Regions from separate parts of the Cytobacillus sp. FSL R5-0569 genome, predicted to be linked through region 1. Evidence: riboswitches for the same ligand, from Rfam matches in the RefSeq annotation. Region 1 holds a riboswitch; each other region holds the start of a gene.
What was found. A riboswitch is a leader RNA that binds a small molecule or an ion and turns the genes downstream of it on or off. The one in region 1 is predicted to bind cobalamin.

Region 1 (7,568 bases):
TTAGTCATAGAGCGAATAATAACTAACTGATCGTACTGCAGTAATAACGGAGAGATCGGTTCATATTCATCCACAAAATCATAAAAAGCTTCATCGACAATGAGGTAAACACCTAGACATTCTGCAGCTTCAATCAAACGTTTGATTGAAGCTTTCGAGAAGTATTTACCCGTCGGATTATTCGGGTTCGTCAAAAAAACTACATCATTCTCCTTAAAAGTAGCTATCAAACCTTCAATATCTAAATGCCAGTTCTTATTTAAGAAGAAATAGTCAATTTCACACGCATTCGCTCGGCAAGCTGTCTCATATTCGGAAAAAGCAGGTTGGACAATCATTACACGCTTTCTTGCAAATAACTGTCCAATCATTGAGATGATTTCGGCTCCACCGTTGGCAATGAGAACATTTTCTTTTGGAAGTAATGTGGTTTTACTGATACGCTCTGTTAATCTTGTGGCAAACGGATCGGGGTATTCGTATAATGATGAAAGTAAGCTTGACCATTGCCTTTTTACAGCTTGTGGAGGCCCTAATGGGTTAATATTCGCGCTAAAGTCAATTGTCTTTGCGGGCATATCTAACTTTAATACTTCGTATAAATATTGTGGATTCGCACCATGCTTAGGCCATTGCAATCAAAACACCCCCTAGCCATAAGATAAAGAGATACAGTGGAATGGTCTTAGTAATAATAGTATTCGCCTCTACAATATGATTCCTTGATAATGGCATATTAGCTTCCCCCATCGTGGCACGATAAGAAACATGCCCTTCATATGTATTTTTACCACCTAATTGAACTCCTAATAAATAAGCCACAGCTGCTTCTCCCCAGCCACTATTGGGGCTTGGATGTTTTTTCGCATCGCTCATCACTAATCGGAAGCTCTCTTTCTTTCGAATAAATCTCGGCTTATTCACGAGAAGCATACAAAATGCTGTCAGTCTACTCGGTACCCAGTTCACCACATCATCAAGCTTTGCAGACGCCCAGCCAAAATCAATGTATTTCTCATTTTGATAACCGACCATTGAGTCACAAGTGTTAATAGCGCGATAAACTAATGCAAATGGTGCACCACCAATTAATGCAAAGAACAACGGGGCAGTAATCCCATCACTTGTATTTTCTGCTACTGTTTCAACTGTTCCCCTAACAATCCCCGCTTCATCTAGCTCTTCTGTATCCCTACCAACAATATATGAAAGCTTTTGCCTTGCTTCACTTATTTGTTCCTTCTTTAAAGGCTCGTACACTTCTATTGCCGCTTCCTTTAAACTCTTTTGGGCGATGGTAGTTGCGATTAACACCGCCTCAAATAATATTCCAACGATAGGGTGGACAGCATAAGCAATCACCACAATACTTATCGATATAACTAATACAATCAATAAGACTGTTGTTATCATAGCTACACCTTTCCATTTTCTATGCGCCCCTATATTCCATTTATTCCTTAAAAATCCTATTAAAGAACCCATCCACTTTACAGGATGCGGCCATTGCGGTGGGTCACCTATGAATCGGTCAATGACCACTGCTATTGTTAATGCGATTAAATGTTCAATCATCATCTGTTTCCTTTTTTCTTTTACGACTCTTGTGAATCGCTTTTTGTGTACATTCGTAAATACCTTTTCCAATTATTTTTCCTAGGGGTGTAACTGTTCCAGCGAAATCTATTTTCTCTCCACTTTGTGTTGCAGCAACTAATATACTATCCGTAGATGTGCCCGTGGCAACTGTCCCCGTTTCTTTGTCTCTTACTTCTAAATCCATTAATACTTTTGCTTTCGCTTCAGTTGCCGTCATCATTGCTTGAATAAATGCCTCTTCAGAAAGATGACCATTGACAAATATCCAACTATTTATAGTGCCTGGGGTTACTACCTCTTTATGTTTGCTCGCCATCGAAGCATCGACAGCGTTTCCTACACCTGCTGTGACCACGATCAACACAGAGAACAGATCCATTTCGTAAAATTCGTAGATCACATCATCCGTATATACCGCTGTCATCATACCAACCGTTTCCGAAGGCTCAAACCCTTTTTCTATAAGAAAATCTACCATCTCCTCATAAAAATCATCACAGTTATAACTTTTATCAACATGGCGATTAACAAATGTTTGATACCAGCCAATACCAGAACCAACAACACCTGATGACATTACCCTTAGAGGTTGGGCAGACTGAAGTGTAATATATTCTGCATTCACCATTAATATAGCAGGTGTAATAATCTCTTCATTATGCCATTTCTCCTCAGGTATTAGGACTACTTGAGGTGCTGGTACTTTCGGGTGGCCGTGCTTCTTCACTTCAGTCTCATAAACTTCTATAATACGTGCTTCTTGCAATACTTCATTAGGTTTATCATTGCAGACTATTTTTCCATCATTTAATAAAACGATTTGATCACAATATAAACCGGCTAAATTTAAATCATGAAAAATGGATATGACCGTTAAACCCTTTTTCTCAGTCCATTCTTTTAACATATCTAGCAATTCTTTTTGATAGGATAAGTCTAAATGATTGGTTGGCTCATCAAGTAATAATATTTCTGGTTCTTGTGCGAGACTTTGTGCCAAAAACACACGTTGTCTCTCTCCACCTGATAGCTCAGTAATATTTTTATGTGCAAAATGCTGTACGCCTGTTTGTTTCATCGATCGTTGAACCACTTCTTCATCATCTTCAGACCATGTTTGGAACCAGCCACTTTGATGAGCATAGCGACCAAGTGATACAAATTCCTTTACTGTATAAGAAAAACTATGTTCGGCATGTTGAGGTAGGACAGCAACGATTTTCGCTATTTCCTTCGTGTTATAATTTTGTACTGGTTGATCTTTTAAATAAACTTCACCAGATGTGACCGGTATAAGACCACTTAGCATCTTTAAAACTGTCGACTTGCCGCTCCCATTCGGTCCAAGTATGCCGAATAACTGTCCTTTCTCTACTTCAAAGGAAACATCATGAATGACCTGCTTGCCTCCATAACCACCGTTAATTTTTCGTAAGCTATACATCATCACATTATCCTCTGCCTTCCGCTCTTCTTTTAATTAGAATGATAGCAAAAACTGGTGCACCAATTAACGCAGTAATGACACCAATAGGTAACTCAGTAGGTGAAATGACTGTTCTTGCAAATAAATCAGCAAGTATTAAAAACCCCGCACCTGTCATCATCGATAAAGGAAGCAAGTGTCTATGGTCTGGTCCCCATAGCAATCTGGTCAGATGCGGAATGACTAAGCCGACAAATCCGATTGTACCTGACACTGCTACAGCGGCACCAGTTAAAATCGATCCGGCAATTAAGACCATCATCTTACGTTTCTGTACATTCACCCCGATATGACGAGCTCTTTCTTCGCCGAATGACATCGCATTTAATTCCTTGCTATTGGCAATAAGCATCGCAGAACCAATGATAAAGAAAGGAAGGATGATTTGAACATAGTCCCAACCTCTCATCGATACGCTTCCTAACAACCACCCAATAATCTGTCTCAGTTCATCCCCGGTTAAAGCAATCATTAAGGAAATAAATGCACCTAGAAAAGAACTGAAGATAATACCGGTTAAAATGATTGTCTCTACTCTCATGCCACGATCAATTTGTCGCGCAAAGAAAAGGACAACAATTATCGTTAGAAAAGCTGTTGTAATACTAAATAACGGTAAAGTAAAGGTGCCAACAAACGGAATGGATAAACCGAGAAAGATCGTTAATACAGCACCAACAGAAGCTCCTGAAGACACCCCCAATGTATAAGGGTCTGCTAAAGGGTTCCTTAATAAACCTTGAAAGGCAGCACCTGCTATTGCAAGTGATGCCCCGACGAAGCCCGCCAATACGACTCTAGGCAAGCGAATATTCATAACAATATTACTATGCATTGGATTAACATCATTACTTATCGGTAAACGTAAGATTTCCGCTCCAATGATATTGAATATATCTAACGGTAGCACTGAAACAGTCCCTATAGAAATCCCCATCATCATTGCTACACATAAGAAAACGAACGCACAGAGATTAGCAACACCTCTATTATTTAAATACTTCTGGGTAAATCGCTTTTGCAAGCTCCTCTACTCCTTCTACAAGTCTAGGACCTGTACGAGTTACCTTATCAGAGTGCACATCATAGACTTGCTTCTCTTTAACGGCTGTTACATCTTGCCAACCTTCTCGACTTAAAAGGGTTTCTACCGCATTTTCCGTATAATACCCGTATGTAGTGATAATCACATCAGGATTTTTTTCGATGACAGCTTCCTCGTCAATTTGTGGCCAACCTTCTTCTTCAATTACATTTTCCGCTTGGATCAAATTGAGCATATCATCAATAAATGTTTTTTGACCGGCAGTATATAAAGAAGGAGCTGCAGAGATTTCTACAAAGACAGATTTTTTCTCTTCAACAGACTTTGCTTTTTCTTCAATTTCTGCCAAACGGGTTTTCATTTCCTCAACTGTTTGATTTGCTTCTTCTGTTGCTCCTGTTGCTTTACCAATCATTTCTATGGAATCATATACTTCTTCAAAATTCTGTGCATCATTGACAATAAGAACAGTAATACCAGCATCTCTTAATTGATCTAAGCCTTCAGTACTATTATGCGCTCCTGAATTATGTGCTAATACAACATCTGGATTTAAAGCAATAATTGCTTCTACATTAAATTCTTGTCCACCGATTTTTTCAATATCAGCTACTTCTTCTGGATAATTATCAAAATCAGATACACCGACTACCTTCTCACCTAACCCTAATTCGAAAGCGATTTCAGTATTACTCGGGATTAATGAAACAATCGCTTCTGGTTCCTCTTCAATCACCACTTCTTGATCCGCAGCATCCGTTAATGTTACAGGAAAAGCGCTAGTTTCAGTACTCTCTTCAACCTTCTCTTCTCCATCTTTTTTCGGTTCAGCTGTGTCATTCCCACATCCAGCAAGAATACCTGCTGATAGTAGAATCGAGACTAAAAATAAATACCATTTCTTCATGATTGACCCTCCTTAAAATATAAAACATCCCCATTAGTAGGAGATGTTTGGAAGGAATAATCACGACAAAGAAGCCTTACCAAACACCCCCTATCCTCGTAGGTTACAGTGTTTATGGAAGATAGGCAGGTTTCCTGGCTTATGGTTTATAATCAAAGGCTCCTCCTATACAACATATATAGCAGTTTTCTTTGTTTATTAACCAGTTACAGTGGCGGGACCGCATTGGTTTTACACCAATTTCCCCTATTAAGTCAAAAATTGACACCTATTTCCTTAAATCTACAATTTTCTGTCGATTTTATTATACCTTATCATATTTTGTGGTGCATTATTATTTTTATGAATCAGTTACTTGCCATTCTTTCAGTTTTTTATCAAAAACCAATCTCGCGTCTGGAGTGGCTTCCTTCCTCATTGCTTCGAACTCATCATACATATCATCCATATTAGTGAAATCTCCAACTGTCCAGAGCGGTATATTAATTTTTGTACGTGTCTGCTCACTCTGTTCAAAAGAAATTACCAGGCCTTCCTTCATTAAATTTCTTAATGCCCTTAACGCGCCTTCTGGAACTTGCGGATATGTTTTTTTCTTTTTTAGGCCTAATAAAGATTTTTCTACTTTTAAATGCTCCATCTTCATAGCAGCAACGTCGCCAAGCATTTTGTAAAAGTCCTGCCAGTCTCGGTAATAGACCTTATTTAACCAACCGTCATCATGCGCTAAATAACAATAACGATTGCTTAAATGGTTATAGAAAGGTTTCTTTAAATGCTCCTTTACATGACTAAGATATAGGAGCTCAGCAATTGCTTGAGCAGGCAATTCATTTAACGATTCTTCCTCCTCGAAATCTATCCAGCAAAAATCACCATAACTATAAACATCTTCATTTATTAGTGCTGGCAGGTCTTCATGAGCCACCCAATCAAACATGGTATGTACATTCAGTTCCCCATTATCATACTGATGCTTCACTAATAGAAGATGCCCTGTCCTGTTCTGTAATGATTGCATAAACTCAGAAAATTCAATTCCATAAGAAATAACGGACTGGTCCTTTTCGTTTAATAAGATATAGATGAGATCTCGAACACTATGATTTTTCTTTCGCAATTTAGAAACCTCCGAACTGAAAATAGAAAGACGAAGAGCAAATTAAATTGTACCACCTTTGTTATTACCCTCATACCACACAACTATTTCGTTTTACTGCAATAATTTATACTAACTACATGTAAATCACAAACACACGATACAATGCGTCATTTCATCCATTTCATTTTAGCAAAGATAAGGAAATACGATTATTAAAAAAACATTACAAAATAACTATTTCAATTCCTGAGTTTTGTTCATACCCTAAAAAACCTTTTTATATCAAACCAATGATAACAATCCACTTCTAACACATACTATGAAAATAACTAATGGATTAGCATACAATCTTAACTTTTAAATCATACATTACTTTAAGAAATCATGATTTTCCCAGTAAAAGAATGGTAAGATAAGCATATAATCTCCGTTTACAATTTAAGGTATATCCTCGGTTGAAAGGACTTGAGCTTTATGATTCAGACGATGACAGAAAACCAAATCGCTTTATTGATCATCAAAGCATTAAAAGATAATAAACAAAAAGAATTTAACAGGATTTTAGATGAACTGCAACCGTATGATATTGCTCAAGCTTATGATCATCTGCCTGAAAAGCATAAGAAGCGCTTCTTATTATTTATGACTGCTGACCGCCTTGCCCAGTTGCTAGAGGAATTGAATAAAGACATGCAGCTTGAGGTTTTAAATAAATTAGAAAATGAGAAAACAGGAAAAGTCTTGGATCTAATGGACAATGACGACCTCGCCCTTTTACTTCATGATATGTCAGCTGAGAAAATAGAAGGTCTCCTTGCCGGTATGAAACAAAGTGAATCTCGCATCATTCAGAATATGATGACCTATCCACCAGAAACTGCCGGGCGCTTAATGACTAACCGTTTTGTATGGATTCGTGATTATTACACAGTCCGAGAAGCAGTAGAGAAGTTAAAATCCTTTGCAGAATATGCTGAAACGATTAATTATTTATACGTGATAGATCAAGACAGAAAATTAGTTGGGGTTGTCTCTCACCGTGACTTACTAATCGCAGAGCCCCTCGAGGTTATCCAAGACATTATGTATGAACGGGTCATCTCAGCTGCAGTGACGACAGACCAAGAAGAAGTTGCAAACATGGTCTTAAAATATGATTTTCTTGCTATTCCAATTGTGAATGAAGAAAATGTGCTAATGGGTATTGCCACTGTTGATGACTTGATGGATGTTGTTGTCCAAGAAGCGAATGAAGATATTGAAAAACTATCCGCTTCCGGTAAGGCAATTGACTTTGATACGAAAGCTTTCGTCGCCGCTTATCGAAGGTTACCGTGGCTCATCCTTTTATTATTCATCGGCATTATTTCAGGCAGTATCATAAGCGGGTATGAGGCTACTTTATCGCAAGTCGTAGCCCTCGCCTTTT
Region 2 (7,568 bases), 190 kb from region 1:
AAAATATATTATTACTATTCGTTAGGAGATGTTAAAGTAGATATATATGTATTTAAGGGGGATTACAAATTGGAATTCGAGTTGAATTTTATTTGGATTGCCGTCGGTTTAGCATTACTTGGCTATTTCATAGGCAATGGGTTGAAGCAATTTAGTAGTAAAAATGAAGGTAATATGAATCATTTACTTGTGGAGCAAAGCCACCTTCATCTTTACTTTTATTTAAGTGAAGCAGACATGAAGGATCTATTACAGAAGCATCCTCACGCACCAAAAGTCATTCTTAATGGCAAGCATTATTACCATCTACATAAATTTCGCAAGTGGCTTGAATCTGATGATATATATCACTGATGAAGAATTTATTTTGACAGCTTCCATTTATTATGCTAATCTATCTTTAAAATTCAAAATATTATAAATATGTAATTCTCTTATTCAGAGAGGTGGAGGGACTGGCCCGATGAAACCCAGCAACCTTTAACAATTATTTGTTAAAAAGGTGCTAATTCCTGCAAAGTGTAATAGCTTTGGCAAATAAGAGAGGATAAAGACCTCTCTATTTTTAATTAGAGAGGTCTTTTGTATTTTCAAAACTTAATAACAAAGGCAACAGATGCATGATTGCTTAAAAGGGAAGCCCGGTGGAATGCCGGCACGGTCCCGCCACTGTGAAGGAGAGCGACTTATCATTGACCACTATTTCATAATAGAAATGGGAAGGGATAACGAGCGATAATCCGAAGTCAGGAGACCTGTCTGTTGTTTGCACTTAGACTCTACGGATGCATAGAGAGGAGTGATGAATACGTGTTGAGCAAATCAAATGGTCTCAACTCTAGTTAATATTGCGTATGAATCTCTCATTTAATAATAAATAGAGAGATTTTTTGTTGAGAAAATACAATCTAAAGGAGTGTTTAAATTGACTGAAGTAAAAAGTTCAAATGTAGGTTATCCAAGAATTGGCGAGAAGCGGGAGTGGAAGAAAGCTCTAGAACAATTTTGGAGTGGTAAGTTGAATAAAGAGACTTTTCTGCAACAAATGGAAGTCATTCGTTTATCCTCTCTCGAGAAGCAAAAACAACTTGGCGTTGATCTCATCCCGGTTGGCGATTTCACACTGTATGATCATGTCCTTGATACAGCTGTGATGTTTGGACTTGTTCCTGAGCGTTTTACATACAGAGGTGGGAAGGTTGATATCGAAACGTATTTTGATATTGCCAGAGGGAACAAAGATGCCGTGGCAGCTGAAATGACCAAATGGTTTAACACAAACTATCACTACATCGTGCCAGAACTCAACAACCTCACGCCAACACTTGCTGAAAACCGGCCACTTGCCTTTTATAAAGAAGGAAAAGAGAAGCTTGAAATCGACGGGAAACCGGTTATCTTGGGCCCGATTACGTTTGTGAAATTATCAAAAGGCTATAAAGAAAGTGAATTCAAATCAATCGTCAATCAATTCGTTCCTCTTTATGCACAAATTTTAAAAGAATTACAGCAAGAAGGTGCCTTGTGGGTACAAATCGATGAACCTATTTTAGCAACTACCCTCACAGAAGAAGACATCTCACTCTATCAAGCAGTTTACCAAACATTACACCAGGCAGCACCACAGATAAATATCATTTTACAAACGTATTTTGAAAGCATCACTTATTATGAAGCTGTTACCTCATTACCTGTGCAAGCGATCGGCCTTGATTTTGTCCATGATGCAGGTCAAAACCTCGCTTCCTTACAAAAATTCGGCTTCCCAAGTGATAAAGTATTAGCTGCAGGTGTCATCGATGGCCGTAATATCTGGGGCGCCAAACTTGATAATAAGCTCTCTCTTCTAGAAGAAATTACAGCAATTGTTCCGAAAGATCGCTTAATCATCCAGCCTTCATCCAGCTTATTGCATGTACCCGTTACAGTCAAAATTGAAGAAACACTAGATCATACATTAAAGACCGCACTCACCTTTGCTGATGAAAAATTACAAGAAATCGTAGTGCTAACGAAAGGAATAAGAGAAGGAAAAGAGCAAATCCAAGATGAGATAAACGAGAGACGAACTGCTATCGGGGCACTAAATCAATCTTCTATTAGAAACAATCAACAAGTACAAACAGCCATTCAAAACTTACCATCATCACTAGCAGAGCGCGAAACACCTTATTCTGTTCGTCAAGCAACACAAAAAACAGCCTTCCAACTACCACTCCTACCTACAACAACGATTGGAAGCTTCCCACAAACACAGGAAGTGAGAAGAAATCGTTTAAAATGGCGTAAAGGAGAGTTAACTGCTACTGACTATCAAACATATATCAAAACGGAAATTAAAAAGTGGATTGATATTCAAGAAGAGCTAGGCCTTGATGTGTTTGTTCATGGCGAATTCGAGCGCACAGATATGGTCGAATACTTCGGTGAAAAATTAGCCGGATTCCAATTCACAAAATTCGGTTGGGTGCAGTCTTATGGCTCTCGTTGTGTCAAACCACCACTCATTTATGGAGATGTCTCATTTGAACAGCCAATGACAGTTGCAGAAACAGTCTATGCCCAGTCCTTAACAGATCACCCGGTAAAAGGTATGCTCACTGGTCCGATTACGATTTTAAACTGGGCATTTGTCCGCGACGATATCCCTCGTTACGAAGTCGCAAACCAAATTGCCCTTGCCCTTCGAAAAGAAGTAGAAGCACTAGAAGCAAATGGTATCCGGATGATTCAAGTAGACGAACCAGCCATTCGTGAAGGATTACCACTCAAACAAGAGAAGTGGGGAGATTATCTGAACGCTGCTGTTTATGCTTTTAGACTAGCCACTACTTCTGTCAGAAATGAAACACAAATTCATACGCATATGTGCTACTCCGATTTCGAAGACATTATCTCAAGCATTCAAGCACTCGACGCTGATGTCATCTCCATTGAAACATCAAGAAGCCACGGCGAACTCATTCACTCATTTGAAGAAAGCACCTACGAACAAGGTATCGGCTTAGGTGTATATGACATTCACAGCCCTCGGGTGCCACAACTCGACGAACTAACGAAAAACATCGACCGTGCCTTACAAGTACTAGACCCACAACTTTTCTGGATTAACCCTGACTGCGGCCTCAAAACAAGAGGCATTGACGAAACCGTCGCAGCCCTAACAGTCATGGTGCAAGCTGCCAAACTCTCGCGGGAAAAATTACTTGTAAAAAAAGGCGAATAAACAAACAGAAATCCGAACGATTATACATTCGTTCGGATTTCCTCGTTTAATAGTACAGTGTTTAGTTTCTTATCCATCTTCTTCTGATAAGAACCATGGTTAAATCTCTTTTCGTTAAATTCACCAATCACATTCCGTACCCGGACATTATGGATGATTAAGTTGCGATAAATCTCATTCTGCAAATAAGCATTAAACCAACTATAATCCTTTAACTTCCGCAGATTATTCGTCACATCTGCTTGCGTGACTTGTGTAATAAAAGGGGCGAAAGAAATAATACTTATCATATTTAGGAACAGCTTTTTCATAGTGGGTGCATCCTCTCTTATTTATTCACATTACTGTTGGTTGGGTATTTGTACCTTTTCGTTTACCAAATCAGAGATGATACTACGTCAAAACCAGTTCACATTCGCACTCAAAAAACGAACACCACTACAATCAAAACGACGAGGAGAAGCTCTAGACCATTTGCGGCCTCATCTTGCTTATTTTCATTAATTTTCTTCCGATATAACCTTTGTATCTTTCATTTGTAATTGTTATTCATACGAGTACCCCTTTTATCCTAATATTTATCAATCGTTACCCCTAAAACTGATGCCCTAATGATACTTATATCTCTAAACCTTTCCAACTCCTCTGGTGTGCCGCTTATCATGGCTCCACTAATTAGCGTTTCTGATTCATCGTTATAATAAGGATCGTCTTCTGAAACACCATATCCATAAGAGTTATCACCATTCAACACATGATGCAGGTCAGGATTTCCTTCTGTTGGTTTCGGTGTGTGCTCATTAACCCATAACCAGTCGATATTCTCCACACCCATGATATTACCCAATTCTTTAGGAGTCATCGGTTCATCAAATGATATTGCTACTTCTACTAATGTGTTTTTGTCGAGTCCTACAGCTATATCAATTTCCTGAGGTAAATAACTGTAGTTGATTCGAGGGTAATAAAAATCAACAATACGCTCATTATTCATTTGGTTGTACCGAACAACCCTTTTAGTTTCTTCATCTACCTTATTTCCTTCAGTTAAACCGCTCGCTCGACTAACAAGCTTGATTCTACCTATCGCTGGATATTCATTTGTCTCTTTATTCCAAACAAATTGTCTTCCTCCAATTTCCTTAAAATAGACCGTCTCACCAATGGCGCTAAAGAGATTATAATGAAAGGTAGTATTATGGCTGATAATACCTGCTCCTTTCGACCAACTGTTTAAATCCTCATCCATACCACTTTCTATTTTTTTATTGATAAGATATTGAACACCACTAAAAACTAAGAAGATTAAAATAAGAACGGATATCGTAGAAATTAAAAAATATAAGCCAAATTGCTTCCATCTTGCCTTTCTTACTGAACGCCGGAATAGTGAATCACTAATAAAATCCATTTCATCCTTTTTATGATTCGTCATCACGTGCCTCCTCCAAACATTTCAATAATTTCTTTCGAGCGCGGTATAAATTAATCTTCACAGCGCCAATGCTTATCCCCAAAATGATAGCTATCTCCTCATATGTGAAATTTGATTGATATTTTAATAGTAGAATCTCTGCATAAAAAGGTTTTAACTGATTGAGTATACTAGACAATTCTCTCGCACGTTCTTTTGAGATAACTAGCGCCTCGGGGGTTTCCGTACTTTCCGGCTCACCACTATGTTCATCTAAATTAAAGTGGTATTTCTTATTTTTGCGACATTGGTCATAATGGTAATTCAATGCCACACGAATTAACCAACTTCGTACCTTTGATGAACGAATCGTGTCAGATAATTTGATATACTTAAGCGCTGTTTCTTGCACAGCATCTTGAGCATCTATGTGGGGTACCCCTTTTTTTAATAAATATTTATAAACAATATTTAACTCTCTATTCAAGACATCGATATCCAACGCTTCTCTCATATCCCTCCTCCTATGCTTATAAGACGAAACAGATAGTAGTAATGTTAACAAAATTCTAAAATTAATATTAATATCTAGCATAATAATGTTTCAAACCATAATAAAATAACCACAGCATGAGCTTAAACTGTGGTCTCGATAATTAGCACTCTTTTATATGGTGATAAATTATATTTTATATAGTGTTCACTAAAGTAAGACTAAAACACGATATCAATCAACAGCCATTAGTCTCCCTTTACCCCATTTCTGCAAAATAGCCAAATAATATAAAGAAAACGATCGCTAAGATGAATAAGGTAATAATATAAAAAATCAGTAGGATTCTTGCAAGAAACCCGTTAAAGCGATTATACAATTCGTTAGCAGTTAGTTCCGTTAAAGCAAAGAAAGGTATGGATAAAATCATCAGAAACACAAAATCCTCTGTTATCCAGCTGTAAAATTTTCCACCAGCTCTACTACTAAAAAAATACAAAATGGCTAGGAACATATTAATAATTAAGAAGAATCCTAGCATGCTGAATAAGACCGCGATAAAACCTATCATACTGTCTGATTTACACCTCACAGGAAATTTACTCATAAAACTTCTAGAAATAGATATCTTCATTATATTACCATTATTTACATTTATATAAAAAACATAATTTATTAAAGAGCAGGAAAGTAAAAATCAAAACCAGCGTAAGCGAACTGTCAGCACACTACAATACAAAAAAAAAACACAAGGTAACGAGAATACCTTGTGTGAAAGGAGTTATTTTACTTTCTGAGCATGGCGCGAAGCCGCTGCACCAGCTAATTTACCAAAGACGGCGCCAGACATTAAGCCTGAACCGCCGGGATAATTCTCGTAGAAGATACCGCCAATCATTTCTCCAGCAGCATATAAGCCTTCGATTGGTTTATTCGATTGATTGACTACTTCCCCTTCGATTGTTGTCGCTAATCCCCAAAATGAGAACGTAATCCCGCAAGTCACAGGATAGGCATAGAATGGGCCTTCACTTATGGTTTGTGCCCAGTTAGATTTGGCTGGGGTAATGCCTTTTGTCGATTTACCGTCCTTTTCTGAAGGATTGAATTCACCTTCTTGAACCGCTGCATTATAGTCAAAAATGGTTTGTAGGAATTGTTCTTTATTTATATCTAATTGATCTGCAAGCACTTCAAGTGTAGCTGCTTCAATGACGGTCGCTTCTTCTAAATCATACTCCGCACGTAAGATTGGGCGAACTTTAGCATCATAAATTTGGTAGGCTATATTTTTCGGTTGCTTTAATATTTCTTTACCATATTTTGCATAGGTGTAGTTACGGAAATCGGCTCCCTCGTCTACAAAACGGTGACCTTCCACATTGACCATCACGCTATAAGGGTAAGAATGCTTTTTGAAAATATCACCTGGTTTTTGGAAATCACCTACTCGTGGGGCATTGGCATCTGTTCCAATGGCATGACAGCCATTCCGTTGACCAAACGTTTGCGCACCGATTGATACCGCCATATCAATGCCATCACCCGTGTTAAACTCAGTCCCTCTAACGATTGCTTCGTTCCACTCCATTCCTAATGCTTCCGCACGTTTCTTTTTGTCCGCTTCTATACTTCCACATGCTAAAACAACACTTTCACATTGAATCGTTTGCAGTTGCTCTTTTGTTTGCACTTCAATCGCCACCACTGCCTCATTTTCCGTGACAATATTCGTGGCTGCACTTTCATACCAAATTTCAATTCCCAACTCTTCACAGCGATGAAATAAGCTGCGCATTAAGCCGATTCCTTTATCAACGGTTTTAACTGGTAAACCGCCCCAGAAATGAACCTTTCCTTCTTTTTCAAAAGATTGGTTCGCATAGTTCAACTCAAATACGACACCTTGTGTTTTCATCCACTCAATCGTTGGTAAGGATTGATCAACTAATTGACGAATCAACTCAGGTTTACTTTGATTTTTTGAAACTCTCATAATATCATTATAGAAATCTTCTGTGCTGTATTCAGGCATATCAATTTTATTAATCGTGTCCTGATCTAAATCAATCACTTTCGTAATAGCATCTAAGTTTTGATAAGCTACACGAATGGCGCCGTCAGTAAAAAATGAATTACCACCACGTTTTTCAATTGGTCCTTTCTCTAATACGAGTACCGAACTCCCTTGCTCTTTTGCAGATATCGCTGCACATAATGCCGCATTTCCCGCCCCAACAATTACTACGTCATATTTAGCCATCAAACATATCCCCTTTATTCGTTGATAGATTAACTATAAGAAATGATTAGAAATAAATAAAATACATAATTTTTAAACATATCCATAAAAATTTTTTATCACTTGAATATCTTCCACTTTAATACAGGTAGAATAACTATATAAATGAATAGCATGCGGAATAATTGAAAAA
Region 3 (7,568 bases), 620 kb from region 1:
CGACTCATCTAAGTGACTAATCTCTTCATAGCCTACAGGTCTACTTTCTTCACTGACGAATGTTACATCAAACTCGTGTAGCATCTTAGGGCCATCTTGTTCATGAATTTCTAGGTGGCATAATGGATGATAGGCAATTTTTTTTGATTGTTTTTTATCACTCCAGATTCTCAGAGCAATTTGTTGCGCCATTGTTCCACTCGGAAAGAAGACTGCTTTTTCTTTTCCTAATAATGTTGCCATCTTTTTTTCAAATTCTGCAATGATTTGACCTTCCCCGTAAAAATCGCTAGTGACATCTTCTGGTACATGACGGAAGGCTTCTTTAAGCACTTCCACTTGTCGCACTCCATGACCGCTTAAAGTGTAGAGTGATTTTTGATAAATATCTTGCAATAGTGTCAAAGGTAGCGACCTCCTCATTCTGAATTTTCATAAATTATTATAACATGCCTAGAGGTGATTGGTAGGTAGAAAACTTCGCGTTACGAAATGATTGTAGTTATTTTATCAAACTCTAAAAAATCTTAACTACTTTTATCCTCGATGGCAGACAACAATTTCCCCCTGACAGTGACCATATTGTTTTTTTATGTGGGCTTTTTGTATACCTTCAATATTCAACGGATACACATGCGCCAAAACTGGGGTTAGATTACCTTTTTCTACTAATTGTTTTATCTGTTCTAACCCCTTCTTAATTGAATATGTAGTAATATATCTTATTGACAAACATTCTTTATCAACGACTTGAAATTTCGGTTTTGTGAATTTTAGCACTTCTGCTTCTGGCTTCAACCACCTTAACGCACTTAAATATGGATAGCCTTGTCCAATTGTATCAATTAGTAGATCAAAGCGTTGTTGCTTATGAATAGGATCCAGACAATCCCCATCAATATGAATGACATCTTTCTGCTTTACATCTTCGGAAAGTATGCCTACCACTGTGCCCATTGCCTTTAATAATTGAATGAGCATCAAACCTACATTCGTTTGACTACCTAAAATTAGAACATGGCTTCCTTCCCTCACCCTCCCTTCAACTGTTGCTTGCCATGCCGCTATACTACTTTCTAATAGAGCAGCCGATTCAATGAATGTTAAATTATTAGGCATGAGACAAACATTAGATGATGGTACTAACGTTTCGTTGGCATATGTCCCATATGTAGAAATAGTTGTTAGAAAGAAAACTTTGTCACCAGCTTTGAACTGGGAGACGTCTTTTCCAATTGCTTTAATGATTCCGGCTCCCGAACTTCCTAGAATGACCGGTAAGTTAAGATTGTCACTCAAACGTTGCCCCGACCTTAATTGCCAGTCACTCTCTAACACGCCACTCGCTTTTATTTGAATTAATATCTCGTCATCACCAACTGGTGGTGTTACTAATACAATTTCACGTAATTGGTGAATATCGCCATATTGAAGAATGCCAATTCCCTTCATAGAATGCCTCCGCTTATTATTACTGTTTATATTGTTCATTTTTACCAACTAGATATATTCTTAAAAATACATCTTGCACACATAATTTTATTGATGTATCACATTCTAATGATAATAATGTTTTTAGAGGAGGGTAAACTTGAGTGCAGCTAATTTCTTTCGTGTATTTAATGCCATCATCTTATGGGGAACGATGTTTTTTATTCCTGGTAAATCAATTAAAAGGTTTCTTCCTGTTACTTTATTTTGCTCTTGCATCCTTTTAATTGAAACATTATTTTCGTTTGTTTTTAAATGGTGGAGGGTAAAGGGCGGAAAGAAATACATGCTTTATGATTCAATTGCCTTTATATTGGGACCCTTATTCACAATTAATATTTGGGTGTTCCATTTAACATACGGGAAGTTTTTTCGATATGTCGGTCTTAATCTAATTATTGACCTTTTATTTGCCTATCCTTTCAATGCTTTCTTTCAAAAAATTGGTCATTATAAATTGTATAAATTCACATCATTTTCATTATTTATTTCTGCCTTCGCCTATGCATTAATTAATTATGGCTTTCAAGTATTATATGAACGATATCCGAAAGAATATATAAAAATGGATAAGGTGAGTAAAACAGAACCTACTGTTAAATGACCTTATCCTCTTTTATTCGGGAAAAAAAGCATTAGATAATTTTTGCTATTTTTTCAAGAGAAGTATTGATGGTAGATATTTGCTGTTGAAGAGAACATAATTGTTCATACGAATAAGTATTAAATAAGGCATTAATATAGGCCGCTCCCTCTTGTGTTAAACGAACACTAACAATTCGACGGTCATTATGTGCTCTACTTTTAGTTACAAAACCAAGTACCTTTAATTTATCACTCATATTCGTTGCAGCTGCTGGGGACATATAGAAATCTGTAGAGATATCCGTGATTTTCATTTCACCACGCTTTTTCAACTTCATCATAAGCCAAATAAGGTTATCATTGAGCGTTTCTTGTTTATGCAATAACACATTAATAAAGTATTTATTACTGGCCATTTCCCCAATTAGGTGCTGTATAATTATTTCATTCCTTGCGTTCATTTTTTCATTTCTCCTAATCTTTTATGAAGTAAAATAATTAAGGAAGGTTGACGCTCGGCTGTATAACCGAACGCCTATACAATTATTCTTCTGTCAATATAGTTTTTGCTAATGTATCATCTAATTCTTCAAAATCATCATAGCTGATTGTTTGATATAGTTCTTTTCTTGTTTGCATATTAGCAAGTGCATCTTTTTGTGACCCTGTTTCTTTAATGATATTAAAAACGTTTTCATATGCCTTCGCTGCCACTCTTAATGAAGTAACAGGGTAGATAACCATTTGAAAGCCCATTTGTGAAAATTCATCCGCTGAGTAGTACGGTGTCTGACCAAATTCAGTCATATTTGCTAGTAAAGGAATTGAAATCGCTTGTGAAAATAGACTAAACTCTTCTTCCGTTTTTAATGCTTCTGGGAAAATAGCGTCCGCTCCAGCTTCTGCATATGCTTTCGCTCGTTCAATCGCTTCATCAAGTCCTTCCACCGCTCGTGCGTCTGTTCTTGCTATTATCATTAGATGAGGGGCAACTTCTTTAATTACTCTAATTTTTTGTATCATTTCTTCTGATGTTACAAGCTGTTTTCCATTTAAATGGCCACATTTTTTCGGTAACTTTTGATCCTCTATCTGCACAGCAGCCACTCCAGCTTCTTGCATTTCTACAGCTGTTCTTGCCGCATTTAATATCCCACCGAACCCTGTATCAATATCAACAAGTAATGGCAAATTAGTTGCTCGAATAATTTCTTTCGCCCTTTCTGCCATCTCAGTAGATGTAACCATACCTAAGTCTGGCAGTCCTTTACTTGCCGTATATGCAGCGCCTGATAAGTACAGAGCATGAAAGCCTGCTTGTTTTGCCATTAAGCCTGCCATTGCATCATGCGCCCCAGGTATTTGCAATATATTCTTATCTAGCATTTTTGAACGAAATTGCTCAGCTAAATCTTGTTGAGTCACAGGTTTATGAACAATCCATGCCATCTTGCATCCCCTCCTAGATTAAGAATAAATTCATAAATTCATTTACTGCCATCTCTTTTAACGTTTCTTGATCGGAAATAGCTCCAGCAATGCTTTTTTGTGCCTTGTTTGAAAAATGAGTTTTAATATTATACTCGAATTTCTGCAATACTTTTGGAATCGCTTCGTCACGGCGGAATCGATGACCTAATGGATATTCACATTCAATCTTCTCAGAAGAAGTTCCATCCTTATAATGGATTTGAACTGCATTAGCGATTGAGCGCTTGTTCGGATCTAAATAATCCTTCGAGTATTGCAGATCTTCCACTACCTCCATCTTCTCTCGTAAGGTGTCTACTCGGGGGTCGCTAGCTACATCATCCTCATAATCCTCAGCGCGAATATTTCCTTTTAATAAACCAATAGCTGTAATGTACTGAATACAGTGATCGCGGTCAGCTGGATTATGTAATGGACCTGTTTTATCGATAATCCTAATCGCTGATTCATGTGTGGTAATCGTAATTCGATCGATATCGCTTAAATCACCCACATCGCCATTTTGATGAAGTGAAACGGCACACTCCGCTGCAGTTTGCGCGTGAAATTCTGCCGGATAAGAAACTTTGAATAACACATTTTCCATTACATAAGCACTTAACTCTCTTTGTAGGGTAAGTTTTTGCCCTTTAAACAGAACGTCTTCAAATCCCCAGTTAGGTGCAGATAAGACACTGTTATAGCCCATTTCACCTTTCACAGCCATCATAGCTAACTGAACACCCCTACTTGTCGCATCTCCAGCAGCCCATGATTTTCTTGAACCCGTATTTGGCGCATGACGATATGTCCTTAATGCAGAATTATCCACCCATGCAAGTGATAATGCATGAATCACCTCTTCTTTTGTTGCACCAAGCATCTTTGCCGTAACAGCAGTTGTTGCCACTTTAACAAACAGTACATGATCTAAACCCACGCGATTTAAACTATTATCTAGCGCTAATAATCCTTGAATTTCATGAGCCTTGATCATCATTTCCAGGACTTCAATCATTTTAACTGGCTCTTTACCAACTGAAAGACGTTGCCTACTTAAATAATCTGCAACTGCCAAAATACCACCAAGGTTGTCAGAAGGATGCCCCCATTCAGCAGCTAACCATGTATCATTGTAATCCAGCCAGCGAATCATACAGCCAATATTAAATGCACCTCTAATGGGGTCTAATTCAAATGATGTACCAGGGACTCTTGTTCCATTAGGTACAACCGTTCCTGGCACAACAGGACCAAGTAGTTTTGTACATTCAGGATAATCAAGCGCTAATATTCCACAACCAATTGTATCGAGCAAGATATAATGTGCCGTGCGATAAGCCTCTTCACTTGTTATTTCATAATCCAATACATAATCAGCAATTTCCGTTAAAATAACATCGGTTTCAACCTTTTCATTCGTTTTCAGCATTTACTCGTACTCCTCCTCAATTTGGTAAAGTATGACGTGCACCTGAATAAATGACCCGCGGTCTAAATAAGCGGTTGTTTTCATGCTGTTCAATGACATGGGCACATAAACCAACCGTTCTTGCACTAAAGAAAATCGGTGTGTAAAGTGGGATAGGAATTCCTAACATGCCATAAACCGGTGCGGCATAATAATCTAAATTAGGGTATAGCCCTTTCTCAACTTCCATGATTCTTTCTCCTGCTTCACATTTTCGAAGCAACGAATCATCTCCATTTTGTATGGATAACTCCTGTAGAGCTTCCTTCATCATTAATGCTCTTGGGTCCATTTTTTTCATATAAACTCTATGACCAAAGCCCATAATCTTTTCTTTTTTAAATAGTTTTTTATAGAAGAGACCTTCCACGCCAGCGACACTTTCCGCTTCATTCAACATGTACATAACCGCTTCATTTGCACCGCCATGCAAGCTACCTTTTAAACTTGCAACTGCGCCCGTTAACGCTCCAAATAGATCGGATTGCGTGGAAGCAATTACTCTTGCTGCAAATGTTGAGTTTGGCATTTCATGTTCACTATATAAAAGTAATGATTGGTCAAATACTCTTTCTTCTAAATCGGAAGGTACTCTACCAGTTAACATATAGAAAAAGTTGGCACTATATGATAGGGATTTATCCGGTTCAATTCTCTCCAGACCTTGTAATATACGATAACTGTTAGCTACAATTGTCGGAACTCCGCCAAGTAGACGATAAGCTCTTTCTTTATTTGCTTGCTTCGACCTATCATCTAAGGTCGAATCATATCCAGCCAAGCTTGAGATGCCAGTGCGGAGCCCATCCATTGGATGTGTTCCTTTTGGTAAATGAGTAAAAACCTCCATTACGGCCGTTGGTATTTCATAATAGGACTTTAACGTATTAGCTAATGAATTTTTTTCCTCGTCTGTTGGTAATTGATCTTCTAGAAGTAAATGGATAATATCTAAATAGCTTTTCGTTTTTGAAAGTTGAATTAAGTCATAACCTTTTATGACAATCTCTCCATGAACAGTATCTAAAAATGAGATGCTGGTCTCAGAAGCTATGATTCCCTCTAACCCTGGTATATACTTCTCCTCCATGCTCACAATCATTTTCCTCCCATCCAATTACATCATGCCTGACAATGCTGTAAGCCCTTTCAGCATTCCTTAAATATATTTGGATCTTCTCTTCTTCTACAGAGAGTGTTCGGATGTCTTCTTTATACTGATCTAATACTCTTTTTAAACTATAACTCTCAGCAGAATAGCTGTTCATCATGATCGTTGATTTCATTATGTTCACATAATAAGGAACGGTTCCAAACAAAGCTTTTTCCTCCGTTCTTGCTCACCTTTTTACCATATCAATCCATTAAAAAAACAACTTCTAGAAAGAAGTTGTTAAGTTCAAACGAATACTAAAATAAACATGCGACCTTGGCATGTATTCATTACCCGTACTTAACACCTCCTATATCCACGTAGGAATTGATGTTTACACTAAACAGGCAGGTCTCCTGGCTTATGGTCAACATGATACGAAACCTTCCCATCTCCATTTTTAGGAAACAGTGGTATCTTTCATATCACTCGCAAATACAGTTGCGGGACAGCGACGGAATCCAACCGTACTTCCCTTTTAAGTAAATAGACAAGCGAGCATTCTATTTACACCTATTTTTGAAAATATTCAATTGTTCTATTTAAATATATCAATATTTTAGAAAATTGACAATTATTTTCTTAATTGTACTACTTTTCACTTTTAACTAACACTTGTTATTATAACAATTTAAATGTCGCCTACAAACATCTCTTAAAAGAAATACAATTTTAACATAACATTTACCATTTTACAGAAAAAAATCTATCGCCCATAGACAGACAAGACGGCTTTTTGTTATAGTATATTAGTTACCATTGATAACTATTTTAAATGAGGTGAATATTATTATTGCTAGCCAAAGGTTCTTTCATCACTTTATGATGCTTTATCGCCCTTTTGAGAATAGACTAAACAGCTTATTAACGAAACATCAATTACAACGGGCACAGTGGACAATCCTTTATTATCTCTACCATTTTGGTCCAACAACTTTAGTAGAGATTGCTGCATATCAAGGTGTCGAAAAGCCAACAGTTACGAGGACCATAAATCAGCTTGAGGAATATGGATATGTAGAAAAAATCCCAAGCATGGATAAACGTGAAAAGAAAATGAAAATAACGAACGAAGGTGAACGCATATACAAAAAAATCCGCATTCCGATTGATCAGTTCGAAATGGAAATATTAGAGGGAATCACACCTGAGGAACAAGAAGAATGTATTCGTATTTTTGATAGTATTAAAAGCAATTTGTAAGGAGGAAGAAAAGAATATGAGTTCAACAAAAGAAAAATTATGGACCAAGGACTTTATCACCGTTTCTTCCGTAAACTTTTTTCTAACATTAGTGTTTTATTTATTAATGGTTACGATTGCGGTGTATGCCGTTGAAGCACATCATGCGACCGCCAGCCAAGCTGGCTTAGTTACTGGCATATTTATTATAGGAAC
Region 4 (7,568 bases), 2.4 Mb from region 1:
TCATCGTTGATGTAGATACCATTTTTTGATTTCTCGCTAAATAATAGAAGAAAGCGAAACCGGAATAGAAGAATAAGCCTTCTAATACTACATCATAAACGATTGATTTTAACATATTTTCCGCCGTCGGTTCTTTTACAAAATCTTTATAACCATTTGTAATAAAATCATTTCGTTCTCTTAATGTTGGTTCTGTACGCCAATAATCGAAGACCTCATCTTGCTTACTTTTTGAAACGATCGAAGAAAGAATATAAGAATACGAGTGATTATGAATAACTTCTTGTTGTGCAAGAATAATCATTAACGCTGAAAGACTAGAATCTGTTAAATAATCTGCTGTCTTCCCAGCATAGTCAGTTTGAATGCTATCTAGTAACGCTAGTAAACCGATAATCTTTAAAAAGGCTTCTTGTGCGTCCTCAGATAACTCAGGGAATTGCTTAATATCTTGAGACATATTAATTTCAAATGGTGTCCAGAAATTAGATAACATCTTTTTATATTTAGGGTAAGCCCAGGAAAATCTTACATCATCCCAGTTTAAAACGTTCGAACATTCTCCATTAATAATACCTGTTGAACGGTTTGGTGCTTCATGATTCATAATGGGACGTTTATTTAAAGTGTTCATTTATTTCATTCTCCTCTCGGTGAAATCAGCTAGAGCATGATTCACAATCTTCAATATCTGTGGAAGTAGAACGTAAATAATACGTTGTTTTCAGCCTGTTTTTCCATGCCGATACGTGAAGATCTAATAATTCCTTTGCTTTAATCGTATTTTTAATATAAAGATTAAATGACACTGCTTGGTCAATATGCTTTTGACGTTTCGCATTTTGAGCAATGCTCCATTTTTGATCGATATGGTAAGCAGATTTATAGTACCACGTAGTTTGAGCGTTTAGGTCTGGTGCAGTTACAGGAATACGATAGTCTTTTTTCTCCTCTGAGTATTGCTTGTTGAAGATTGGATCAATACTCGGTGTACTACCTGCAATTAATGCAGTTGACGCATTTGGTGCTACCGCTTGTAAATAGCCGTTTCTAATTCCTTTTGCTCTCACTTTTTCCATTAGTCCTTGCCAATCAAGTTCGCTATCAGCATTCAGGTAATCTCTTTTTTCGAAATAGGCACCTGTTTGCCAATCTGAACCATTGAATGCGGGGTAGGCTCCCTTTTCCTCAGCTAGATTCATAGAACTTTCAATTGTTAAGTAAGCAATTTTCTCGTAAAGTCGGTCTGCAAATTCTAATGATTCAGGGCTTTCCCAAACGACCTTATTAGTAGCTAATAAATGATGCCAGCCGAAAGTACCTAAGCCGATCGCGCGATACTTTTTATTCGTTAACTGCCCTTGGATAACAGGGATTTTATTAATATCAATTACATTGTCCAGCATTCTTACTTGAATAGGAATCAATCGTTCTATGACTGCTTCATTCACTGCTTTGGCAAGGTTAATAGAAGACAGGTTACATACGACGAAATCTCCAGGTGTTTTCTCGATGACAATTTTACCATCTTTTGTATACTCTTCTTCTCTTGTTGTTACACTTTGATTTTGAACGATTTCAGTACAAAGATTTGTACAATAGATCATACCTGCATGTGCGTTTGCATTCATACGGTTCACTTCATCCCGATAGAACATAAATGGTGTTCCAGTTTCTAATTGACTACGCATGATAGACTTCATAATATCGATAGCAGGAATTTCCTTCTTCGATAGCTCTTCATTATTGACACATTCTAGATATTTCATTCTAAAAGTACCTGCACCAACTTCTTCATCATAATAATCTTCTAGTGAGAAGCCCATTTTTTGTCGAACCTCATGTGGGTCAAATAAATACCAGTTACTACGCTCTTCTACTTTTTCCATGAATAAATCAGGTAGACATACACCGGTAAATAAATCATGTGTACGCAATCTTTCATCACCATTATTTAACTTTGCATCAAGGAAAGAGAAGATATCCTTGTGCCAAACGTCTAAATAAACGCTAATTGCCCCTTGTCTTTGTCCAAGTTGATCGACACTTACAGCTGTATTATTTAGTTGTTTCATCCATGGAAGCACCCCAGATGAAGCGCCTTTGAACCCTTTAATCATACTACCTCTACTACGAATCTTACCTAAATAAACGCCGATTCCACCACCATTTTTAGATAGTGCAGCAATGTCTGTATTACTGTCATAAATTGAATCTAGACTATCATCAACTGTTTCGATAAAGCAGCTAGATAGTTGTCCCCAATTCTTACCTGCATTAGATAAAGTTGGTGTAGCTACGGTCATAAATAAGTTACTCATTGCCCAGTAAGCTTCTTTTACTAATTGCAGCCGATTTTTTTCTTCTTGATGCATAAGAATCATTGCAATAACCATCCAGCGTTCTTGAGGCAATTCAAAAATCCTCTTTTGGCGATCTTTTGCTACATAACGATCCGTAAGCATTTTGATCCCGAGATAAGTAAAGAGCTGATCTCTTTCAGGGACAATTTCTTTGCCTAATTCATCAATTTCTTCTTTTGTATAACTAGATAATAAAATAGGACTATAAATATCAATATCACTTAATTGTTGAATTAAAGAATGAAAATCACCATAAGCCTGACCACTGTACCCTCGGTTCTCAGCTGCTTGTTGATAAATCTTCTTTAAATATAAATGGGCAGCCACATATGTCCAATCAGGTTCATTAACATTTATGTAAGAAAGACATTCTAGTATTAACTGATCGTAGAAACTATCTAACTCTAAGTGATTTAATTGATCTGCACGCTTTTCTAACGCACTAATTGGTAAGTTGTTGAATTGTTGATATAATTGTTCAAAATTGACTGTCGTATCAATCATTGTTTTCAAATTCCTTCCTCCTTCAAACTATTTCTATCAAATTTAGGCATAAAAAAAACCGCCCCAGTTACACCTTGAGCGGATCAAACGACAGTATAAATACAAGTGTACAATACACTCTTTTCATCAACTGTCGTTTCATCTTCTCAAGCCCCGAAGAATTGAAACTTTTGATTAAGAAGGCAGGTATCCTGGCTTGTGTATCAATCTACTAAGAGCCTTCCCATTCTTTCAAAAGAACAGTGGTTTCCTCTTTTCGTCACACTTACAGTTGCGGGTACAGCTCCGGCTTATCCGGATTCCCATTTTAAGTCCATTTGGACTCCTTCAACCAATTACTATATGTAGTTGTTAAGAAGTAAAAAAATAACTATATATTGTATCTGAGATTGTATGAGTAATCATATCACATCATTTCATAGAATACAATTTATTTCTTTTATCTAAATCTAAAATATACATTTCGTTCTTTTAGCGGTAAATTTAAGACCATAATAAATAATAGCATTTCTTATTTGTGTAAAAAAGTCTTGAAATCCATTAAAAATTGTTCAAGCTGACCAACTCTACTTTTTTACCTTCAAACGAGTATGCTTAAACCAGAAAAGTAATAGTTTTTTGGTAAATAAATTAAAAAATCATAGAATTGTTGAAATAAATCAATGGTGTTAAAGTTGTGGGGCAAAAATTAATTAAAGGTATATTCCATATTAAAAGAAAATAATTTATCTTAAAGGACAAAATTTTTTTACCAATCTTCTTCATGTCTTCTATAAAAATAGAAAAACAAACTAACTATTTAAATTAGCTTGTTTTTCTCATTCAGTTTATTGTATAGAATGTTTTATAGAAATTCATACGGAACTTGTTATTTTTATCTTACACGTTGCAAACGAAGTGCATTTAATACAACGGACACAGAGCTAAACGCCATCGCAGCACCTGCTAACCATGGTGCTAAGAAACCTGCAGCTGCAATAGGAATACCGATTGTATTATAGCCAAACGCCCAAAAAAGATTCTGTTTAATATTACGAATGGTTTTTTTACTCATCATGATTGCATCAGCAATACTATTTAGATCACCACGCATAAGTGTAATGTCTCCTGCTTCCATGGCAATATCTGTACCTGTACCGATAGCCATGCCGATATCGGCAGTTGCTAATGCTGGGGCATCGTTAATACCATCTCCTACCATCGCTACCTTTTTCCCTTGACTTTGTAGCTTTCTTACTTCTTCTGCTTTCGTTTCTGGTAAGACTTCTGCAATGACTTTTGATATACCTACTTCTTTAGCAATGGCTTGTGCGGTTAACTGGTTATCTCCAGTCATCATAATAACTTCTAACCCCATATCATGTAGCCTTTGAATCGCTTCGTTTGATGAATCTTTTATCGTATCAGCTACAGCAAGGAGGCCTTTTGCTCTACCGTTAATAGCCACAAGCATAGCTGTTTTTCCTTCACCTTCTAATTCTTTCATTTGTTTCGAGAACCAAGAGGAGTCTATCCCATTCTCTACCATTAATCTAACTGTACCAATCAGTACATCTTTTCCTGTAACTTTCGCAGAGATACCATAACCCGGTAGCGCTTCGAAATATTCACTTTTTACTTTTTCTATATTTCTCTCCTCTAACCCTTTCACAATGGCTTCAGCAAGAGGGTGTTCAGATGACTTCTCACTCGCAGCAACAATGGAAAGGAAATGGGCCTCATTTGTTCCAGGCTCGACTATGATATCGGTTAATACAGGCTGACCATTTGTAACAGTACCTGTTTTATCAACCACAACAGTTGTAATTTCATGTGTCATCTCGAGATGCTCTCCACCTTTAAATAAAACACCCATCTCGGCTGAACGGCCAGACCCTGCCATAATTGAAGTAGGCGTCGCTAATCCTAGTGCACAAGGACAAGCAATGACGAGTACAGCAATCATTTTTTCTAACGCACTAGCTACATCACCCGGTTGCAAGAAAAGAAACCATATACAGAAGGTAACAAGGGCAATAGCTACCACAATGGGAACAAAGATGCCCGAAATCTTATCGGCTAACCGCTGAATAGGTGCTTTTGACCCTTGTGCTTGCTCGACTACTTTAATAATTTGCGCAAGCGCTGAATCTTTTCCAACCTTTGTTGCTTCAACTGTTAAATGGCCATTTTTGTTTACAGTTGCTCCTATTACTTCATCACCAGCTTTCTTATCAACTGGCACGCTTTCTCCTGTTAACATTGATTCGTCAACTGCTGAATGCCCTTCAATGATTACTGCATCTACAGGAATTCTGTCACCAGGCTTAATGATAACCATATCGCCTTGCATTACTTGCTCAACAGGGACAATGGTTTCCTTCCCTTCTTTTAATACAACGGCTTTTTTAGCCTTTAAATTCATTAATTTTTTTATTGCTTCTGATGATCTTCCTTTTGCACGTGCTTCAAATAATTTCCCTAACAAAATAAGGGTAATAATAATCGCACTCGTTTCATAATAGAGCTCAACATGATGACCATGTGTTGCATTCATCGATTGTAATGTTAGAAACAAACTATAAAAGTAAGCTGCAGAAGTACCTAATACAACAAGTACATCCATATTCGCGCTACCAGATTTCAATGATTTATATGCACCAGTATAAAATTGCCAACCGATAATAAATTGTACAGGTGTCGCCAAAATTAACTGTATCCAAGGGTTCATTAAAAAATCTGGTAGAAAAATGAATGAAGTGAATTCAAAATGCCCAACCATCGTCCAAAGTAATGGTAGAGAAAGGATAGCAGCAGCGATAAATTTCTTTTGCTGCTTTTTAATATGCTGTTCCCTCACATCATTTGCACTGGCTGTTGTTTTTAGCGAAGCGCTATACCCAATCTTATCTACCTTTGCAATAATTTCTTCAACTGAAACCTGTTCAGGATTGTATTCTACAGTACCTGTTTCTAAAGCTAAGTTCACGTTTGCCTGCGCAATACCGGACTGTTTATTTAAAACTTTTTCGATTCGCGCAGAACAAGCAGCACAAGTCATTCCTGAAATATCAAACTCAGCTTTCTCTAAAACAACTTCGTAGCCTAGATCTTTAATCTTCTGCTGAAATGCATGTTCTCCTACTATTTGAGGGTTATAGGAAATGGTTGCTATTTCAGAAGTGAGATTCACATTCGCTTCGTTTACACCATCCATTTTACTTAACCCTTTTTCGATTCGCGCAGAACAGGCAGCACAAGTCATTCCCGTAATTGGCAAATGAATTTTTTGGTGAGAATCGTCTTGATTAGACATATGCTCCTACCACACCTTTCTTTAAATACTATACCCTACTACCCTATATAAACATTTAAAATAAATCGTGCAAAGCTGCACGATTAAGATTTAACTTCATAACCTTGATCATCAATTGTTTCTTTAATTTGATCAAGCTTTACAGATGAAGCATCAAAAGCAACTTTGACTTCTTTTCTATTTAAATCTACTTTAACCGTGTCTACTCCTTTAAGTTCACCAACACTACTTTCCACCGCTTTCACACAGTGACCACAAGACATTCCTTCTACATGTAAAATTACGTTTTCCATGTTTAAAATCCTCCTATTTTTTCATTAATTTTTGAATTGTAATAAGAAATTCATCTAACACTTCTTCGTCACCTTCATTTATCCGATCAATGACACACCCTTTTAAATGACCTTCAAGTAAAATCTTAGCGACACTATTTAAGGCAGATTGTGTTGCGGATATTTGTGTAATCACATCATCACAATACGTATCTTTTTCAATTAGACCTTTAATACCTCGAATTTGTCCTTCGATACGATTCAATCGAGTGACTAAATTCTTTTTTACTTTATCTGAATGATGACTTCGTCTATCTGCATGCTCTAGGCACATTGTTTCTTCTCTTACCTGATCTTCTTCATATCCCATTGAATCGCCTCCCTTACACATATTATATTATACCCCGGTACCCTATGTAAAGTGAAAGAAATTTTAAATATGGTTCATTTCTCCACTATAAATAAAAAGGTAGGTAGCAGTATCTACCTACACTCTAACATGTTGAATTGTAATTACACTTCATTAAGGTCTGAAATATCTACTTCTGTTCTTTCTTCTAAAGGAATTCCTCTTAAATGAACAGTAACTGTTTTATCATCTTCATGTAACTTATCTATCCATACAGAAGTTCCATTGTATTGAACTTCTACATCACTCGATGATGAAAGTATTTGTTTTATCCTCTTTGTTTCCATATGATTCACCTCTCATAATTGATAAATATATTCTTTAACATTTTAGCCTTTTTATACATTTCGAAAGGAACTCATTTGTTGATGAAGGACTTCTCGACAATATACAATTAAGGTTACTAAGAGATGAAAGGTCTTAACAATGGATTGATTTTAATTTATTCATTTATATCGTGTAAGTTGAAAGGGAAAAGGCAAAATTGAATAAACAGAAAAGAGATGAGTTTTCATCTCTTTTCTACTGAAATATTTCAAAAGCTCTTCTTTTACATATTGATCTTTTCTTTTAGAGGAACGGCTGGACCAAACAGTTCAAGATGAATATGCGAATTTTCCACACCTAACATCAATAATTGTTCCTTCATATTTTCCATAAAATTGATAGGACCACATAGATAGTACTCTGCTTCCTCACTAATATGTTGCTTTAAATCCTCACTA

Region 2: linked by a shared signal. The riboswitch ahead of metE (5-methyltetrahydropteroyltriglutamate--homocysteine S-methyltransferase) and the one ahead of MKX78_RS02255 (ABC transporter substrate-binding protein) in region 1 are both predicted to bind cobalamin.
Region 3: linked by a shared signal. The riboswitch ahead of MKX78_RS05460 (hypothetical protein) and the one ahead of MKX78_RS02255 (ABC transporter substrate-binding protein) in region 1 are both predicted to bind cobalamin.
Region 4: linked by a shared signal. The riboswitch ahead of MKX78_RS14095 (ribonucleoside-diphosphate reductase subunit alpha) and the one ahead of MKX78_RS02255 (ABC transporter substrate-binding protein) in region 1 are both predicted to bind cobalamin.

Annotation. Positions count from the first base shown of each region.
Region 1 is NZ_JBBOWW010000001.1:422,508-430,075, reverse strand. Features, by position in the region: gene cobD (threonine-phosphate decarboxylase CobD) at 1-638, opposite strand, end outside; gene cbiB (adenosylcobinamide-phosphate synthase CbiB) at 625-1,575, opposite strand; gene MKX78_RS02265 (heme ABC transporter ATP-binding protein) at 1,568-3,043, opposite strand; gene MKX78_RS02260 (FecCD family ABC transporter permease) at 3,051-4,109, opposite strand; gene MKX78_RS02255 (ABC transporter substrate-binding protein) at 4,075-5,037, opposite strand; cobalamin riboswitch at 5,145-5,324, opposite strand; gene MKX78_RS02250 (hypothetical protein) at 5,378-6,157, opposite strand; gene mgtE (magnesium transporter) at 6,614-7,568, shown strand, end outside.
Region 2 is NZ_JBBOWW010000001.1:233,969-241,536, reverse strand. Features, by position in the region: gene MKX78_RS01290 (DNA-binding protein) at 70-354, shown strand; SAM riboswitch class I at 432-544, shown strand; cobalamin riboswitch at 598-777, shown strand; gene metE (5-methyltetrahydropteroyltriglutamate--homocysteine S-methyltransferase) at 926-3,226, shown strand; gene MKX78_RS01280 (hypothetical protein) at 3,247-3,537, opposite strand; gene MKX78_RS01275 (anti sigma factor C-terminal domain-containing protein) at 3,798-4,661, opposite strand; gene MKX78_RS01270 (RNA polymerase sigma factor) at 4,648-5,154, opposite strand; gene MKX78_RS01265 (hypothetical protein) at 5,393-5,704, opposite strand; gene tcuA (FAD-dependent tricarballylate dehydrogenase TcuA) at 5,915-7,396, opposite strand; gene MKX78_RS01255 (AbrB family transcriptional regulator) at 7,495-7,568, opposite strand, start outside.
Region 3 is NZ_JBBOWW010000001.1:1,039,543-1,047,110, reverse strand. Features, by position in the region: gene MKX78_RS05495 (threonine aldolase family protein) at 1-423, opposite strand, end outside; gene MKX78_RS05490 (NADP-dependent oxidoreductase) at 538-1,452, opposite strand; gene MKX78_RS05485 (hypothetical protein) at 1,592-2,095, shown strand; gene MKX78_RS05480 (MarR family transcriptional regulator) at 2,127-2,537, opposite strand; gene prpB (methylisocitrate lyase) at 2,620-3,525, opposite strand; gene MKX78_RS05470 (bifunctional 2-methylcitrate dehydratase/aconitate hydratase) at 3,539-4,978, opposite strand; gene mmgD (citrate synthase) at 4,995-6,116, opposite strand; gene MKX78_RS05460 (hypothetical protein) at 6,061-6,336, opposite strand; cobalamin riboswitch at 6,500-6,702, opposite strand; gene MKX78_RS05455 (MarR family winged helix-turn-helix transcriptional regulator) at 6,930-7,373, shown strand; gene MKX78_RS05450 (MFS transporter) at 7,390-7,568, shown strand, end outside.
Region 4 is NZ_JBBOWW010000001.1:2,783,409-2,790,976, forward strand. Features, by position in the region: gene MKX78_RS14090 (ribonucleotide-diphosphate reductase subunit beta) at 1-634, opposite strand, end outside; gene MKX78_RS14095 (ribonucleoside-diphosphate reductase subunit alpha) at 660-2,867, opposite strand; cobalamin riboswitch at 3,032-3,209, opposite strand; gene MKX78_RS14100 (heavy metal translocating P-type ATPase) at 3,742-6,162, opposite strand; gene copZ (copper chaperone CopZ) at 6,246-6,455, opposite strand; gene MKX78_RS14110 (metal-sensitive transcriptional regulator) at 6,469-6,804, opposite strand; gene MKX78_RS14115 (H-type small acid-soluble spore protein) at 6,948-7,130, opposite strand; gene hmpA (NO-inducible flavohemoprotein) at 7,394-7,568, opposite strand, start outside.